DNA from 2 places in the Verrucosispora sp. SN26_14.1 genome. Region 1 is predicted to be linked to the other one. Evidence: riboswitches for the same ligand, from Rfam matches in the RefSeq annotation. Region 1 holds a riboswitch; the other holds the start of a gene.

Region 1 (9,593 bases):
TCCGCTCGCTCATGCCGGCACTCCGCTCCGCTGCGTGCCGCCACGAGACTCCACCGCACCGCACCCGATGACTCGCTCGCTCCGCTCGCTCATGCCGGCACCTCGGCGAGCCAGCGGGAGTCCGGCTGGTCGTCCCACTGGAGGCGGGCCACCGCGTCCAGCACCCGGTCGACCGAGGGCAGGTGCGTGTGCTCCAGCATCGGCGCCGGGTACGGGATGTCCAGCCCGGAGACCCGCAGCACCGGCGCGTGCAGCGCGTGGAAGCAGCGTTCCTGCACCCGGGCGGCGATCTCCGCGCCGACTCCGGCGAAACCCTGTGCCTCCTGCACCACCACGCAGCGGCCGGTACGCCGGACCGAGTCGGCGATCGTGGCGTCGTCGAACGGCACGATGGTGCGTACGTCGACGACCTCCAGGTCCCAGCCCTCCTCGCGGGCGGCCTCGGCGGCCTCCAGCGCGACCGGCACCGCCGGCCCGTACGCGACCAGGGTGGCGTCCCGGCCGGGCCGACGGACCACCGCCCGGCCGAACGGAGCGGTCCGCGTCGGCAGGTCCGCCTCGGCGCTGGTGAAGTAGAGCTTCTTCGGCTCCATGAACACCACCGGGTCGGGGTCGTCGATCGCCTCCCGCAGCAGCGAGTACGCGTCGTCGACGGTCGCCGGGGTGACCACCTTCAGGCCCGGGGTGTGCGCGTAGTACGCCTCGGACGAGTCGCAGTGGTGCTCCACGCCGCCGATGCCACCCGCGTACGGCACACGGATCACCATCGGCATGCTCAGCGCGCCCCGGGTGCGGTTGCGCAGCTTCGCCACGTGCGAGGCGATCTGCTCGAACGCCGGGTACGCGAACGCGTCGAACTGCATCTCCACCACCGGACGCAGCCCGGACATCGCCAGTCCGACCGCGAAGCCGACGATGCCGGCCTCGGCCAGCGGGGTGTCGAAGCAGCGCTTGTCGCCGAAGCGGGCCTGTAGTCCGTCGGTGATCCGGAAGACGCCACCGAGTTGCCCGACGTCCTCGCCGAAGACGACGACCCGATCGTCCTCCAGCAGCGCGTCGGCGAGCGCCGCGTTGAGCGCCTTCGCCATGGTCATGGTGGCCATCAGGCGTCCTCCTCCTGCGCGGCGAGCTCGGCGCGGACCTGGTCGCGCTGTTCGACGAGCTGCGGGGTGGGCTGCGCGTAGACGTGGTCGAAGAGGGTGAGCGGGTCGACGGTGGGTTCGGCGTTCATCCGCTCGCGCAGCCCCGCCGCGTACTCCTCGGCCTCCTGCGCGACGGCGGTTACGGCGTCGTCGTCGAGGGCCTCACGGGAGCGCAGGTACGCCTCCAGCCGGGCCACCGGGTCGCGGTCCCGCCACGCCTCCACCTCGTCGGCGTCGCGGTAGCGCGTCGCGTCGTCGGCGTTGGTGTGCGGCTCCATCCGGTAGGTGTGCGCCTCGACCAGGAACGGCCCCTTGCCGGCGCGGGCGTGCGCCACCGCCTTCTCCAGCACGGCGAGCACGGCCACCGGGTCGTTGCCGTCGACCTGCTCGCTCGGCACGCCGTACCCGACGCCCTTGTAGGCCAGTGACGGGGCGGCGGTCTGGCGGGACAGCGGCACGCTGATCGCGTACCGGTTGTTCTGCACGAAGTAGACCACCGGGGCCTTGAACACGGCGGCGAAGTTGACCCCCTCGTGGAAGTCGCCCTCGCTGGTCGCGCCGTCACCGACGTAGACCAGTGCCACCGTGTCCCGCCCCTGGTAGGTCTCGCCGTAGGCCAGGCCGGCGGCGTGCACGCACTGGGTGGCGAGCGGGGTGCACTGCGGCGCGGTGCGGCGCACGGCCGGGTCGTACCCGCAGTGCCAGTCGCCGCGCAGCAGGGTGAGGACCTCGACCGGGTCGATGCCCCGCGCGGTCAGCGCCATCGACTCGCGGTAGGTCGGGAAGACCCAGTCGTCCTCGCGCAGCGCGAGAACCCCGCCGACCTGGCACGCCTCCTGCCCTCGCGAGGACGGGTAGACCGCGAGGCGGCCCTGCTTGGTCAGTGCGGTGGCCTGCGCGTCGAACCGGCGGCCGACGACCATCCGGCGGTACATCTCGCGCAGTGTCGCCACCGGTGGCTCGGGATAGTCGGCCCGGGACGGCAGCAGGGTGCCGTCCGGATTGAGCAGCCGGACCGGATCGGCCTGGGGAAGCAGGGCAGCGGCCGGGTCGGGCGCGGTCGGGGTGGCCGACCGGCGCTTCCGCGGGGTTGCCCTGCGGGCCGCCTGAGGGGTGGTCGTCACGGCGGAACCTCCTGGACGTGTGGTGGACCTATGCTCCTTTGGTCGGATGATTGACTCAAGATGGCCGGTGAAGGCGGGATGTATGGCACTGATGGGAGGCTCGGGTGAGCCAGGAGACCGCTGACACAGTGCCCCTGCGGGGTGGCACGGGACGAACGGCACCAGGGTTGGACGAGGTGGACCGACGGATCCTGGACGAACTGACCCGGGACGGGCGGATCTCCGTCCGGACGCTCGCCGAGCGGGTGCACGTGTCCCGCACCAACGCGTACGCGCGCATGGAGCGACTGCTGCGCGACGGGGTGGTCACCGGGTTCGCCGCCCGGGTCGCGCCGGAGCCGGCCGGGTTGGGCACCTCGGCGTACATCGCCCTGACCATCCAGCAGAACACCTGGCGGGAGGTGTCGGCGGAGCTGGCCCGGGTGCGCTACGTCGAGCACGTGGCGCTGCTCAGCGGCGAACACGACGTACTCGCCCTGGTCCGGGCACCGGACAACGCCACCCTGCGGGACGTGGTGCTGGACCGGGTCCAGCGCATCTCCGGGGTGCTGTCCACCCGGAGCTGGCTGGTCTTCGAGGAATACGACGGCGTCCGCAGCCCGTGGGCCTGACCGCCGCTCAGCGTTCCGGCGGCGCGGCCAGCCCCTCCCGGTCGGCCAGCTCCAGCAGCGGGTCCAGCGAGAACCGTGGCCCGTCCAGACCGGCGTGCGGGTCGCCCCGCTCCGCGAACCGGGCGGGCATGGTGGTCACGTCGAAGTCCTCCGGCCGTACGTCGTCCAGCTCGGCCCAGTCCAGCGGGGCGGAGACCAGCGCCGCAGGCGTCGGCCGGATCGAGTACGCCGAGGTCATCGTGTGGTCCCGGGCCATCTGGTTGTAGTCGACGAAGACCGGTCGGTCCCGCTGGTCCCGCCACCAGGTGGTGGTGACCAGGTCCGGCCGGCGCCGCCGCATCTCGCCGCCGAGCGCCAGCACCGCCCGGCGGCAGTCGCCGAAGCTCCACCGGGGCTCGATCGGGACGTACACGTGCAGGCCGCGCCCGCCGGTGGTCTTCGGAAACCCGGCCAGGCCCAGCTCGTCGAGGAAGCCACGCACCTCGTGCGCCACCGGGACGACCTGGTCGAACCCCACCCCGGGCAGCGGGTCCAGGTCGATCCGGAGCTGGTCCGGCCGCTCGACGTCGGCCCGGTTCACCGGCCACGGGTGGAACCGCAGTGTGCCCAGGTTGACCGCCCAGATCACCACCGCCAGTTCCCCCGGCGCGACCTCGTCGGCGCTGCGCCCGCTGGGGAACGTGATGTGGGCGGTGCCCACCCAGTCGGGCGCGCCCGCCGGCACGCGCTTCTGATAGAAGGCGTCGCCCCGGTTGTCCTGCCGGGTGGCGATCGTCGCCCCCTCGAACACGCCGCGCGGCCAGCGTTCGAGCATGGTCGGCCGGTCCTTGAGCGCGCGCAGGATGCCGTCGCCGACGGCGAGGAAGTAGCGCACCACGTCGCGCTTGGTCAGCCCGCGCTCCGGGAAGTACGGCTTGTCCGGGCTGGAGACGCGCACCGTCCGCCGCCCTACCTGGATCTCCTCGGCCGAGGTCGCCATCTGCCGAGCGTACGACGCGTACGGCCGGCGCGGTGGCGACCTCGCGGGGCCGGTCGGGGCGGGTCCGACCCGGTGTGCGCGGGGCCGGAGAGCCCACCCGCTAGGATCGGCGGGGGCCGTGACTGGCGCGTCGAGATGGAGCACCATCGGGAAGCGGCCCCGTCATGAGGACGCACGCCGAGCGCCTGGGCCTTCCGCACGTCACCAGGAGGTCGCATGCCGCCGAACGCCGAATCCGCCGCTTTCCGCAGCGCGCTGGAGGTCATCCGCGCCGTCGAGCCCCGGGTGGCCGACGCCATCGGGGCGGAGCTGGTCGACCAGCGCGAGTCGCTCAAGCTGATCGCCAGCGAGAACTACGCCTCGCCGGCCACCCTGCTGGCGATGGGCAACTGGTTCAGCGACAAGTACGCCGAGGGCACGGTGGGGCGCCGGTTCTACGCCGGCTGCCAGAACGTCGACACGGTCGAGGCGCTCGCCGCCGAGCACGCCCGGGAGCTGTTCGGCGCGTCGCACGCATACGTGCAGCCGCACTCGGGCATCGACGCCAACCTGGTGGCGTTCTGGGCGATCCTGGCCGACCGGGTGGAGTCCCCCGCGCTCAAGCGGGCGCAGGCCCGGCACGTCAACGACCTCACCGAGCAGGACTGGTTCGCGCTCCGCCGGGAGCTGGGCGACCAGCGGATGCTCGGCATGTCGCTGGACGCCGGCGGCCACCTCACCCACGGCTTCCGGCCGAACATCTCCGGCAAGATGTTCGACCAGCGCAGCTACGGCACCGACCCGGCCACCGGGCTGGTCGACTACGACAGGGTCGCGGAGGCGGCCCGCGAGTTCCGGCCGCTGGTGCTGGTCGCCGGCTACTCGGCGTACCCGCGCAAGGTGAACTTCCGGATCATGCGGGAGATCGCCGACTCGGTCGGCGCCACCTTCATGGTGGACATGGCCCACTTCGCCGGTCTGGTCGCCGGCAAGGTCTTCACCGGCGACTTCGACCCGGTGCCGCACGCGCACATCGTCACCACCACCACGCACAAGTCACTGCGCGGCCCACGCGGCGGCATGGTGCTCTGCGGCCCGGAGCTGGCCGACCAGGTGGACCGGGGCTGCCCGATGGTGCTCGGCGGGCCGCTGCCGCACGTGATGGCGGCCAAGGCGGTCGCGCTGGCCGAGGCGCGCCGCCCCGACTTCGCCGCCTACGCCCAGCGGATCGTCGACAACGCCCAGGCGCTGGCCGACGGGCTGCTGCGTCGGGGCGCCACGCTGGTCACCGGCGGCACCGACAACCACCTGGTGCTCATCGACGTCACCGGCTACGGGCTGACCGGCCGGCAGGCCGAGCAGGCGCTGCTGGACTCGGGCATCGTGACCAACCGCAACGCGGTGCCGCAGGACGCCAACGGCGCCTGGTACACCTCCGGCATCCGGATCGGCACGCCCGCGTTGACCACGCGCGGGCTGGGCACGGCCGAGATGGACGGCACCGCCGAGCTGATCCACACGGTGCTCAGCCAGACCAGCGCCGGGGCGAACCCGGACGGCACCGCCTCCAAGGCCAAGTACGTGCTGGACCCGGCGCTGGCGGACAAGGTCAGCCGGCAGGCCGGCGAGTTGCTGGCCGGATTCCCGCTGTACCCGAACGTCGACCTGGGCTGACGACGCAGGCGCGTCGGGCCGGTGCACCGGCCCGACGCGCACCGGGACGATCAGGAGTAGTCGAACGTCCAGAGGAACCACTGGGCGCTCTGCGGGGCGTAGCTCTGCTCGCAGTACCACCAGTCCCATCGTCCCTCGGCGGCGCCGGTGAAGCCGTACGAGCGGCAGAAGTCGTAGCTGTAGTACACCCCGCGCAGCGTGCCGCCGGGCGGATCAGCCTGAGCCGGTGCCGCACCGACCACCAGAGCCGCGCCCACCGTGGCGAGCGCCGCCAGCGGCGCCAGGATCCTGCGTTTGCGCATGGTTACCCCCTGCAACAGACCGGCCGACGCGCATGCATCGACATCTGTCGACAAGCGTGACGACGCCCGGGACGCGCCGTCAACGCGTTCCCGGGCGGTGGTCGACCGACGGTGGAGTGGGCTCAGTTCAGTGGACGCTTGAGGTGGTATCGGTGCACCTCGGTGCTGCCCTGGACGTTGTTGACGTCCTCGGCGGCGGTGACCAGTTCCCAGCCTTCCCGGCCGTACCGGTTGAGGTGCGCCACGGCGGTGTCGCCGTACGCGGTGACGTCCTTACGCGATCCGTCCGGGCCGTACCAGACGAACGACACATGGAAATTGCGGCCCTGTCCCTGGTAACGGCGGACCAGCAGGGCGTACTCCCAGGCAACCATGCCGCCCATTATGACCGTCCACGCAGGAGCACGATACGGCGAAGGTCACCGTTCGCTTTCCGACGAACGCGGTGTGTCGCTGCCGAGAAGGACCCGGGCAAGGGCCCCGACACGCCGGGCGCGACCGGCGCGTGCCCACCGTCGATCCCGGCCGGGGCGTATGGTCGGGCGGTGGCGAGTTGGGATGACGTGCGTCGGATCGCGTTGAGCCTGCCGGAGACCGGTGAGCGCCCCTCCTACGACGGTCTGCCCGCCTGGACCGTACGGGACAAGTCGTTCGTGTGGGAGCGCCCGCTGCGCCGAGCCGACCTCGACGCGCTCGGACCGTCCGCGCCGACCGGCCCGATCCTCGGCGTACGGGTCGCCGACCTCGGCGTCAAGGAGGCACTGCTCGCGGACGACCCGGCCGTCTACCTGACGACGCCGCACCTCGACGGCTACCCGGCGGTGCTGGTGCGGCTGGACCGGATCGACGGGGCCGAACTGACCGAGATCATCACGGAGGCGTGGTTCGCCCGCGCGCCGAAGCGCCTCGCCGCCGCCCACCGCGCCACGACGGCACCGCCCGACGCCTGACTCCGCCCCAACCGACCCGCGCCGCCCCGACTGCCGACTCCGTCGGGCCGTCCGACTGATGACCATCGGCGTGTGAACCCCCGCCCGCCCCCGCCGATCATGGAGTTGTGGTAGGCGAAATGCCACGATAAGCGGCTTAAGTCAAGGCCACAACTCCATGATCGGCGAGGTCGCAGACCGACATCACCGGTGGTGAGTCTGGAGTGTGCCGGTCGGCGGCCTGGCGCTATCGCTTCTCGCAGGCGAGTCTGACAGCTCGGATGACACCGAGCTGGTCACCGGCACAGATCTCCCACCGGCAGCCGGAGAAGCGCCCGCCTACCGAAGATCACGCTCGATCCCGGATCGAGTGGTATCCGAACGCGACGATGACCACTCGATCCCGGATCGAGCGTGATCTTGCGGTGGAGGCGGGAGCATGGGCCTGCTGAGGGCCCGGATGGGCCCGGGTGAAGCGGATGGGCCCGGGTGAAGCGGGTGGGCCCGGGTTACCGTCGCATCACCCAGACCGGGATCGGGTCGGTCAGCGTGTCGACCAACTCCCAGCCGGCACGCCGGTAGATCTCCACGTTGACCGGGTTGCCGGTCTCCAGCACGGCGGGGAGCCCCGCCTCGGCGGCCCGCCGCAGCCCGGCACTCATCGCGGCACGCCCCAACCGGCGGCCCGCATGGGCCGGGTGGGTGCCGAGGATGCCCAGGTACCAGTGCGGATGGTGGGGCAGGACGGCACGCAGCGCCTGGTCGTAGGCGTGCACCCGGCGCAGCACGTCGTCGGGCAGGGCCGGGCGGCGGCCGTCGTCGAGGACGGCCGTGCCGGCCACCGGCGGCTCCCAGATGGCGGTCGCGGCACCCTGCTCGACCGTCCAGACGGTGCCCTTGACGACCTGCTTGTCGAAGAGGTGTCCGAAGAGGACGGCGGCCGACCGAGGGTAGGTCTCGTCGTCGGGGAAGAAGAAGCGCACCACGGGATCCGTGCTGAACGCGGCCACCAGGGCGTCGACTACCGGCGTCCGGTCCGCCGGGCTCGCGACGCTCACCTCGGGAGGATGCACGAGGTCGGACTCTAGCCGCCCGGGACCCGCCGCGCTGACCGGTCGACGGCGTGGCCCGGGGTACCGGGTCACGCCGTCGACCGGTGTCCGGCGGCGGAGCGGGACGCGTTCCACCGGGTGGGCCGACTCAGTCGGCGGGCAGCCAGTCCTGCCAGACGTCCGGGTTGGCGTCGAGCCACTTCTTGGCCGCCTCGTCGTGGGACAACTCGTCGACCGTGAGGTAGCGGGCCACCTCGTTCTGGTGGGCGTTGGTCCACTGGAAGTTCTTGACCAGGTCGGCGGCCGGGTTGCCGGACTCGGCGAACTCCCGGTTGGCGATCTTGTCGAGGTCGTAGGGCTGGTAGTCGCAGGCCACCTTCTCCGGGTCCACGTCACAGCCCGGCGTGTAGGGCGGCAGCTTGACGTGCACCAGGTCGACCTCGGCGAGGAACCACTGCGGCGCGTAGAAGTAGCCGATCGCCGGCCGACGGTCGCGCTCCGCCTCCCGGAACGCCTCGATGAGCTTGTCCTCGCTGCCCACGGTGGTGACCGTGTAGTTCAGCTTCAGGTTGCGGATCAACGCCCGGTCGTTGGTCTCGTACGACGGGTCGCCGTTGAGCAGGACACCCCGACCGCCGGAGGTGGGCGTCCGGAACAGGTAGGCGTAGTCGTTGAGGTTCCGCCAGTTGGTGATGTTCGGGTGCTGCTCGACCAGCCACGGCGTCACGTACCAGCCGACGACGCCCTGGTTGCCGGTCATGCCGTGCTCGACGGCCTTGCGTTCCTCGTCGATGTACTTCTTCTTCAGGCCCTCGCGGCCCCAGTTCTCCAGGATGACGTCGGTGCTGCCGGCGGCGACCTCCTCCCAGGCCTCCTCCGCCGTGAGGTCCTTGACCACCACCGTGCAGTTGAGCCGGTTCTTGGCCAGGTAGCCGATCACCGCGAGGTTCGCCTCGTACCCGATCCACGGCAGGTTGGCCAGCGTCAGCGTGCCGCACTCGGTCCGCTCCGGTGGCCCCGGCGGCGCGATCCGGGGCTGGATGTCGGCCGCGCAGCCGGTCAGTGCCAGTGCGGCCACGCAGGCGAGGGCCACCGCCCTGGTCCACCCTGATCTCTGCATCGCTGCCTCTTCTCCTCTTCGTCGTTGCGCCCGGCCGAGGTGCCGGAGGGGCTGCGGTGCCGCCGGGGTGCCGTGCCGCAGGGGTGCTGCCGTCCGCTGGTCAGCGACCGACGCCGGCCCGCGCGAGGCGTTGCGCCAGCACCACCTCGGTGAGCGCGACGAGCACCTGCTTGACCGACTCCCGCTGACGCGCGTCGCACTCCACCAGCACCACGTCGTCCGCGACGCCGAGCGCCTCCCGCACCTCGGCCAGCGCGAAGCGGCGGGTCGCCTCGAACGTGTTGACGGCCAGCAGGAACGGGATGTGGTGGTCCTCGAAGTAGTCGATGGCCGGGAAGCAGTCCTCGATCCGCCGGGTGTCGATCAGCACGACCGCGCCCAGCGCGCCGTCCACCAGGTCGTCCCAGAGGAAGGCGAACCGGTCCTGTCCGGGCGTGCCGAACAGGTACATCAGCAGGGACTCGTCGAGACTGATCCGGCCGAAGTCCAGGGCCACGGTGGTGGTGGTCTTGCCGGCCACCACCGAGGTGTCGTCGACCCCCACCGAGACCTCGGTCAGGTCTGCCTCGGTGACGAGCGGCTCGATCTCCGACACCGCACCGACGAAGGTGGTCTTGCCGACGCCGAACCCCCCGCTCACCACGATCTTGACCGCGGTGGGTGTGGGCGGCTGGCTAGAGA
Region 2 (6,350 bases), on a different contig from region 1:
GGACTGCCGGGAGGACGGCGGCGATGGCGGCGGTGGGGTCGAAGTCGGGGTCGGGGTTGGCGAGTTGGTTGTTGAGGAGGCCGTCGAGGAGGGCGAGCAGGAGCCGTAGGGCGGTGGTGGGGTGGCGGGCGCCGAGTGCGGCGAGCAGGGGTGTGGCCCAGGCGGCGAGGTCGTGTTGGCGTTGGGCGATCTGGTGTTGCAGGGCGGGGTGGTGGGCGGCTTCGGCGAAGATCGCGAGGCGGGCGAGGGTGAGGGCGCGGTGGGTGGTGGTGAGGTCGTGGGCGAGGGCGCCGAGGGCGGTGGTGAAGGTGTCGGGGTCGATGTGGTCGAGGGTGCCGGCGAGGTGGTTCCAACCGGTGGTTTCGAGGTCGAGGATGCGGGTGAGGACGCCGGCGATGAGGGCTTCGCGGGTGCGGTAGCGGTTGGAGGTGGAGCCGGTGGGGAGTTCGGCCTGGTCGTCGACGGCGCGGTGGGTGAGATGGCGGGGGCCGCGGGTGCCGAGGACGGCGATGGCGGCGTCGAGGAGGCGTTGTTGGCGGGCGTCCACGGAGGTGAGACTACAGCAGTAGTGGCTGCGACTACATCTGTAGTACGGTCGGTTGATGCGAGGATCAGCGGCTGTCATCGGAGGCGGCGTGGGTGGGCTGGCGGTGGCGGTGGGACTGCTGCGCGCCGGGTGGACGGTGACGGTGTTCGAGCGGGCGGCGGGGCTGCCCGGGACGGGTACCGGGTTGGGGATCTGGCCGTCGGCGTTGCGGGCGTTGGATCGGCTCGGTGTGGGTGCGCTCGCGCGGGAACGGGGTCGGGAGCAGCCGGACGGGGCGATGCGTCGCCCGGACGGGACGGTGATCGCCCGGTTGGACGTGGGGCGGATCCGTCGGCGGCACGGTGAGGGGGTGCTGCTGCTGTCCCGGCCGGCGTTGCTGGGTCTGTTGGCGGAGGCGTTGCCGGCGGGCACGGTGCGTTTCGGCGTGCCGGTGGCGGGTCCGGCGGAGCTGGGTGACGGGTACGACGTGGTGGTGGGCGCGGACGGGATCCGCAGCGCGACCCGGGTGGCGATGTTCGGTGATCGGTTCCCGCTGCGGTACTCGGGGGTGACGGCGTGGCGTGGCACGGTGCCGTTGGAGGTGGCCTCCGGTGGGGAGACGTGGGGTCCGGGGCGCAAGTTCGGGGTGACGCCGCAGGGTCCCGGGGTGGCGAACTGGTACGCGGCGGTGGCGGCGCCGGAGGGTTTCCGGCCGCCGGAGGGTGATCTGGCGGCGTTGCGGGGGTGGTTCGGTGACTGGCACGACCCGGTGCCGGCGGTGCTGGATCGCGTCGACGTGGCCGGGATGTTGCATCACGACGTGCACTATCTGTCGCCGGTGCCGACGTACGTGCGGGGGCGGTGGGTGTTGCTGGGCGACGCGGCGCACGCGATGACGCCGGATCTGGGGCAGGGTGCCTGTCAGGCGTTGATCGACGCGGTGGCGTTGTCGGAGGCGTTGGAGGTGGAGTCGGACGTGTCGGCGGCGTTGGCCCGCTACGACGGGGTGCGGCGGGTGCCGACGCAGCGGATGGCGGCGATGGCGGTGCGGGCGGGACGGTTGGCGCAGGTGCGGCGGTTCACCGGGGTGCGGGACGTGGCGTTGCGGTGGGCGTTGGCGTTCGGTCCCCCGGGCTGACGGTGGTGGTCGCGGCGTCGGGTGTGGAAGGCTGCGGGTGACGCGACTGGCGGCACCGGGGATGGATCGGACCATCGGGGAGCTCGTCGTGGGGGTCGTCCGCCTGGGCCTCCACGATCGAGGTGAGCCATGTCCACGACGTCGACGACGGCCCGGTTGTTGCCTGGTGGGCCGGTGGCGGAGCAGGTTCTGGTCGAGGTGGCCGAGGGTGTGGCGGCGTTGCGGGCGGCCGGGGTGACTCCGGCGTTGGCGACGGTGCTGGTGGGTGACGACGAGGCGAGCGCCGGCTACATCCGGATCAAGCAGCGGCAGGCGGCGGAGTTGGGCTTCGCGTCGCCGCACGTGCGGTTGCCGGGGTCGGCGTCGCAGGCGGATCTGCATGCGGTGGTGGCGGATCTGAACGCGGACCGGGGTGTGCACGGGGTGGTGGTGCAGCATCCGGTGCCGGGTGGGTTGGACTACGACCGGGCGTTGCAGATGCTGGACCCGGAGAAGGACGTGGACGGGATGCATCCGGTGAACGTGGGGCGGTTGGCGCTCGGGCTGCCGGGGCCGGTGCCGTGTACGCCGGCGGGTGTGGAGGCGTTGTTGGCGTTCCACGGGGTGCCGGTGGCGGGTCGGGAGGTGGTGGTGTTGGGGCGCGGGGCGACGTTGGGGCGTCCGTTGGCGCTGTTGTTGGCGCAGAAGCGGCCGACGGCGAACGCGGCGGTGACGGTGGTGCACACGGGGGTGCCGGACTGGCCTCGGTATACGCGGCGGGCGGAGATCCTGGTGGCGGCGGCGGGGGTGCCGGGGATCGTGCGGCCGGATCATGTGCGGCCGGGTGCGGTGGTGGTGGGTGGTGGTGGGTGGTGGGGTGCGGTATGCGGGGCGCCGGTTGTTGCCGGATGTGGATCCGTCGTGTGGGCGGGTGGCGGGGGCGATCACGCCGCGGGTCGGTGGGGTGGGTCCGGTGACGGTGGCGATGCTGTTCCGTAACGCGGTGCGGGCGGCGGCGAGGTCAGCCGAGGTCGACCAGGAGGGGTCGGTGGTCGGAGATGGTGGCCAGCGGGGTCCGCACGGCGGTGACCGGTGGTAGGCGGTGCAGGTCCTGTCGGTCGGCGAGGATGTGGTCGAGTTGGACGCGGGGTTGCCCGGCGGGGTAGGTGGGGCGGCGGCCCAGGGGGTGCCAGCGGGACACCAGGCGGGTGGCCCAGGTGGGCAGGTTGAGGTCGCCGAGCAGGATGCGGGGTGCGGGCAGGGCGCGTAGGACGCGGACGGCCTGGCGGAGTTGGCGGATGTTCCAGCCGGGCACGAAGGACAGGTGGGTGGCGGCGACGGTGAGGGGCCCGTGCGGGGTGTCCAGGACGGCGGCGAGGACGACGCGGGGTTCGTCGTGCAGCAGGATGAGGCCGCCGCGGGGGCCGGGTGCGTAGACCGGGGACCGTACGGGTGCCGGGCGTAGGCGGGTGACGTGCCAGCTGCTGACGGGGTGGCGGGAGATCAGGCCGACGCCGTAGCAGGGTTCGCCGTGGCCGTCGTCGTCGTGGGTGAGGGGGCGGAACGCTTCGCCGGGGGTGCCGACGACGGCGGCGGCGAAGCGGTGTTCGGTGGCGCCGAGGGCCTGGGCGGCGATGGCGGTGAGGTCGTGGTTGCCGCTGCGGGACTGGTCGCGGTCGACTTCCTGGAGGGCGAGGACGTCGGCGTCGAGGGCGGTGACGGCGGCGGCGAGGCGGGCGGGGTCGACGAGGCCGTCGGTCAGGGACCGGCCGTGCAGCAGGTTGAACGTGGCCAGGCGCACCGTGTCACCTTATCGACGCCGTGGCACAGTTGCCCGATGCTGCGGGTGTTGTTCTGTTCGGTGCTGGTGTTCGTGGCGGTGGGTGCGGTCGGGGTGTGGTTGCGGCGGCGTCGGGGCCGGTGAGGCTGGCCACAGGTGGCGGCGTCGGTCGTCTCGGGGTGGGAAGAATGCCGCCGTGGATCTGGATCCGTCGACTGTCGCGCTGCTGCTGACCGCTGCCGTGTTGGCCGGTTGGGTGGACGCGGTGGTGGGTGGCGGCGGGTTGTTGTTGTTGCCGGCGTTGTTGGTGGCGGCGCCGGGGATGCCGCCGGCGACGGCGTTGGGCACGAACAAGTTGGCGGCGATCGCGGGGACGTCGGCGGCGGCGGTGACGTATGCGCGGCGTACTCGTGTCGACTGGGCGGTGGTGGGGCCGGCGGCGGGTCTGGCGGTGTTGTGCGCGGGGGTGGGTGCGGCGTTGGCGGGGGCGGTGCCGCCGTCGGCGTACCGGCCGGTGGTGTTGGTGGTGTTGGTGGCGGTGGCGGTGTTCGTGGTGGCGCGGCCGAGGTTGGGGGTGTCGGCGTCGCCGGGTCGGCGTACCCGGGTGCGGGTCGTGGTGGCGGTGCTGGTGGCGGGGGTGGGTATCGCATTGTACGACGGGTTGATCGGGCCGGGTACGGGCACGTTCCTGGTGGTGGCGTTCACGGCCCTGGTGGGGGCGGATTTTCTGCACGGGTCGGCGATGGCGAAGGTGGTGAACGCGGGGACGAACGCGGGGGCGTTGGCGGTGTTCGCGGTGACGGGGCATGTGTGGTGGCTGTTGGGTGCGGCGATGGCGGTGTGCAACGTCGTGGGCGCGATGGTGGGTGCGCGGATGGCGTTGCGGCGGGGTGCGGGGTTCGTGCGGGGGGTGTTGTTGCTGGTGGTGGTGGCGTTGGTGGCGAAGTTGGGCTACGACCAGTGGCGGGCGGGGTGAGCGGCGCGACGCGGCGCGTGTGATCATCGGCGGGTGTCGGTGCGCGCGGAACACGACCGTGCCGTCCTGGCGGGTCTGTTGGGGCGGGATCCTCGGCTGCACGCGTACGAGTTGGGTGATCTGGACGATTTCTTCTGGCCGTACACGTCGTGGTTTCGGCGTGGGGACGCGGTGGTGTTGCTGTATCACGGTGCGGTGTCGCCGACGTTGGTGGCGTTGACGCGGCCGGGCGGGGTGGCGGCGGTGTCGGCGTTGCTGGGTGAGGTGGTGCCGGTGTTGCCGGCCCGGTTGGAGGCGCACCTGTCCCCCGGTGTGGAGGTGGCGTTGGCGGGGGCGTTCGAGGTGACGTCGTCGGGGACGCATCTGAAGATGGCGTGGACGGATCCTTCACGCGCGGTGGGGGTGTCGCCGGCGGGGGTGGTGTTGGGGCGGGCGGATCTGCCTCGGCTGCGGGAGTTGTACGCGGTCGCGTATCCGGGGAACTGGTTCGACGCGCGGATGGTGGACACCGGCCGGTACGTGGGGGTCAGTGACGGTGAGCTGTTGGTGGCGGTGGCGGGGGTGCATGTCTTCTCCCCCACGTATCGGGTCGCGGCGATCGGGAACGTGACGACGCGGCCGGGGTGGCGGGGTCGGGGGTTGGCGGCGGCGGTGGTGACGCGGCTGTGCGAGGTGTTGCGGGCCGACGTGGACCATGTGACGTTGAACGTGAAGGCCGACAACGGGGCGGCGGTGCGGTTGTACGGGCGGTTGGGGTTCACCCGGGTGGCCGAGTACGGCGAGTTCCGGCTGCGCGCCGGTGGCCGCTGATTGTCGGTGGCGGTGGTGCCCGGTGGCCGGGATGATGACGCGCGTGTCTCAGGTGATTCTGCGTTCCGCGCGGTTGGTGTTGGCGCCGTTGGCGGATGTGCATCTGCCTGATGAGGTGGCGTTGGACGCCGACGCGGAGGTGATGCGGTTCCTGGGGCCGGTGCGGTCGGCGGCGGAGGTGGCGCGGTGGCACCGGGAGCGGTTGGCGGTGGCGCGGCGGTCGCCGGGGTTGGGGTTCTGGGCGGGGTCGGTGGACGGTGAGTTCGTCGGGTGGTGGCTGTTGGAGCCGCCGTCGCGGGCCGATCAGGGGCCGGTGGTGGGTCAGGCCGAGTTGGGGTATCGGTTGGCGCGGCGGTTCTGGCGTCGGGGTCTGGCGTCGGAGGGGGCCCGGGAGTTGATTCGGTACGGTTTCGCCGACCTGGGGTTGTCGCGGATCTTCGCCGAGACGATGGCGGTCAACGTGGGGTCGCGGGCGACGATGGCGGCGGTGGGGATGCGTCACGTGCGGACGTTGCACCTGCCGTGGCCGGATCCGTTGCCGGGTGCGCAGGCCGGTGAGGTGGAGTATGCGATCACCCGGGACGAGTGGGTGGCGGGTGGGTCAGGCGCGGCGGGGTGAGTCGAAGCGGCCGGCGCGGATCTCCCGGAGGGCGCGGCGGCGGACGTCGCCGCGCAGGGTGTCGACGTAGAGGCGGCCGGCGAGGTGGTCGGTCTCGTGTTGCAGGGCGCGGGCGAGGAATCCGCTGCCGGCGATGGTGAGGGGTTCGCCGTGCTGGTCGTAGCCGTGTGCGGTGGCGTGCAGGGCGCGGGGGGTCGGGAAGTACAGGCCGGGGATGGACAGGCAGCCCTCGTCGTCGTCCTGTAGGTCGTCGGAGAGTTCGAGGGTGGGGTTGATCATGTGGCCGCGGTGGCCGTCGGCGTCGTAGACGAACACCTGGGCGTTGACGCCGATCTGGGGTGCGGCGACGCCGGCGCGGCCGGGTGCGCCGAGCAGGGTGTCCATCAGGTCGGTGACCAGGGCGCGTAGGTCGGCGTCGAAGCTGGTGACGGGTTCGCTGGGGGTGCGTAGCACCGGGTCGCCGATGATTCGGATGTCCCGCATGGTCATGTCGGCAAGGTTATCGGTCGGTGGTGCCGGTGG

The links. A riboswitch is a leader RNA that binds a small molecule or an ion and turns the genes downstream of it on or off. The one in region 1 is predicted to bind ZMP and ZTP.
Region 2: another riboswitch for ZMP and ZTP. It lies ahead of EYA84_RS22095 (bifunctional 5,10-methylenetetrahydrofolate dehydrogenase/5,10-methenyltetrahydrofolate cyclohydrolase); the one in region 1 lies ahead of EYA84_RS17550 (glycine hydroxymethyltransferase).

Annotation. Positions count from the first base shown of each region.
Region 1 is NZ_SISL01000189.1:1,023-10,615, reverse strand. It holds gene EYA84_RS17570 (alpha-ketoacid dehydrogenase subunit beta) at 90-1,103, opposite strand; gene pdhA (pyruvate dehydrogenase (acetyl-transferring) E1 component subunit alpha) at 1,103-2,266, opposite strand; gene EYA84_RS17560 (Lrp/AsnC family transcriptional regulator) at 2,395-2,877, shown strand; gene EYA84_RS17555 (DNA polymerase domain-containing protein) at 2,885-3,856, opposite strand; ZMP/ZTP riboswitch at 3,965-4,054, shown strand; gene EYA84_RS17550 (glycine hydroxymethyltransferase) at 4,073-5,509, shown strand; gene EYA84_RS17545 (hypothetical protein) at 5,560-5,811, opposite strand; gene EYA84_RS17540 (hypothetical protein) at 5,934-6,194, opposite strand; gene EYA84_RS17535 (MmcQ/YjbR family DNA-binding protein) at 6,357-6,761, shown strand; gene EYA84_RS17530 (GNAT family N-acetyltransferase) at 7,250-7,798, opposite strand; gene EYA84_RS17525 (glycine betaine ABC transporter substrate-binding protein) at 7,941-8,912, opposite strand; gene EYA84_RS17520 (ATP/GTP-binding protein) at 9,013-9,593, opposite strand, start outside; gene EYA84_RS17515 (DUF742 domain-containing protein) at 9,587-9,593, opposite strand, start outside.
Region 2 is NZ_SISL01000294.1:625-6,974, forward strand. It holds gene EYA84_RS22085 (TetR/AcrR family transcriptional regulator) at 1-547, opposite strand, end outside; gene EYA84_RS22090 (FAD-dependent monooxygenase) at 603-1,664, shown strand; ZMP/ZTP riboswitch at 1,697-1,780, shown strand; partial or broken gene EYA84_RS22095 (bifunctional 5,10-methylenetetrahydrofolate dehydrogenase/5,10-methenyltetrahydrofolate cyclohydrolase) at 1,794-2,742, shown strand; gene EYA84_RS22100 (endonuclease/exonuclease/phosphatase family protein) at 2,665-3,444, opposite strand; gene EYA84_RS22105 (TSUP family transporter) at 3,620-4,399, shown strand; gene EYA84_RS22110 (GNAT family N-acetyltransferase) at 4,433-5,209, shown strand; gene EYA84_RS22115 (GNAT family N-acetyltransferase) at 5,244-5,828, shown strand; gene def (peptide deformylase) at 5,811-6,317, opposite strand; partial or broken gene EYA84_RS22125 (chorismate-binding protein) at 6,328-6,350, opposite strand, start outside.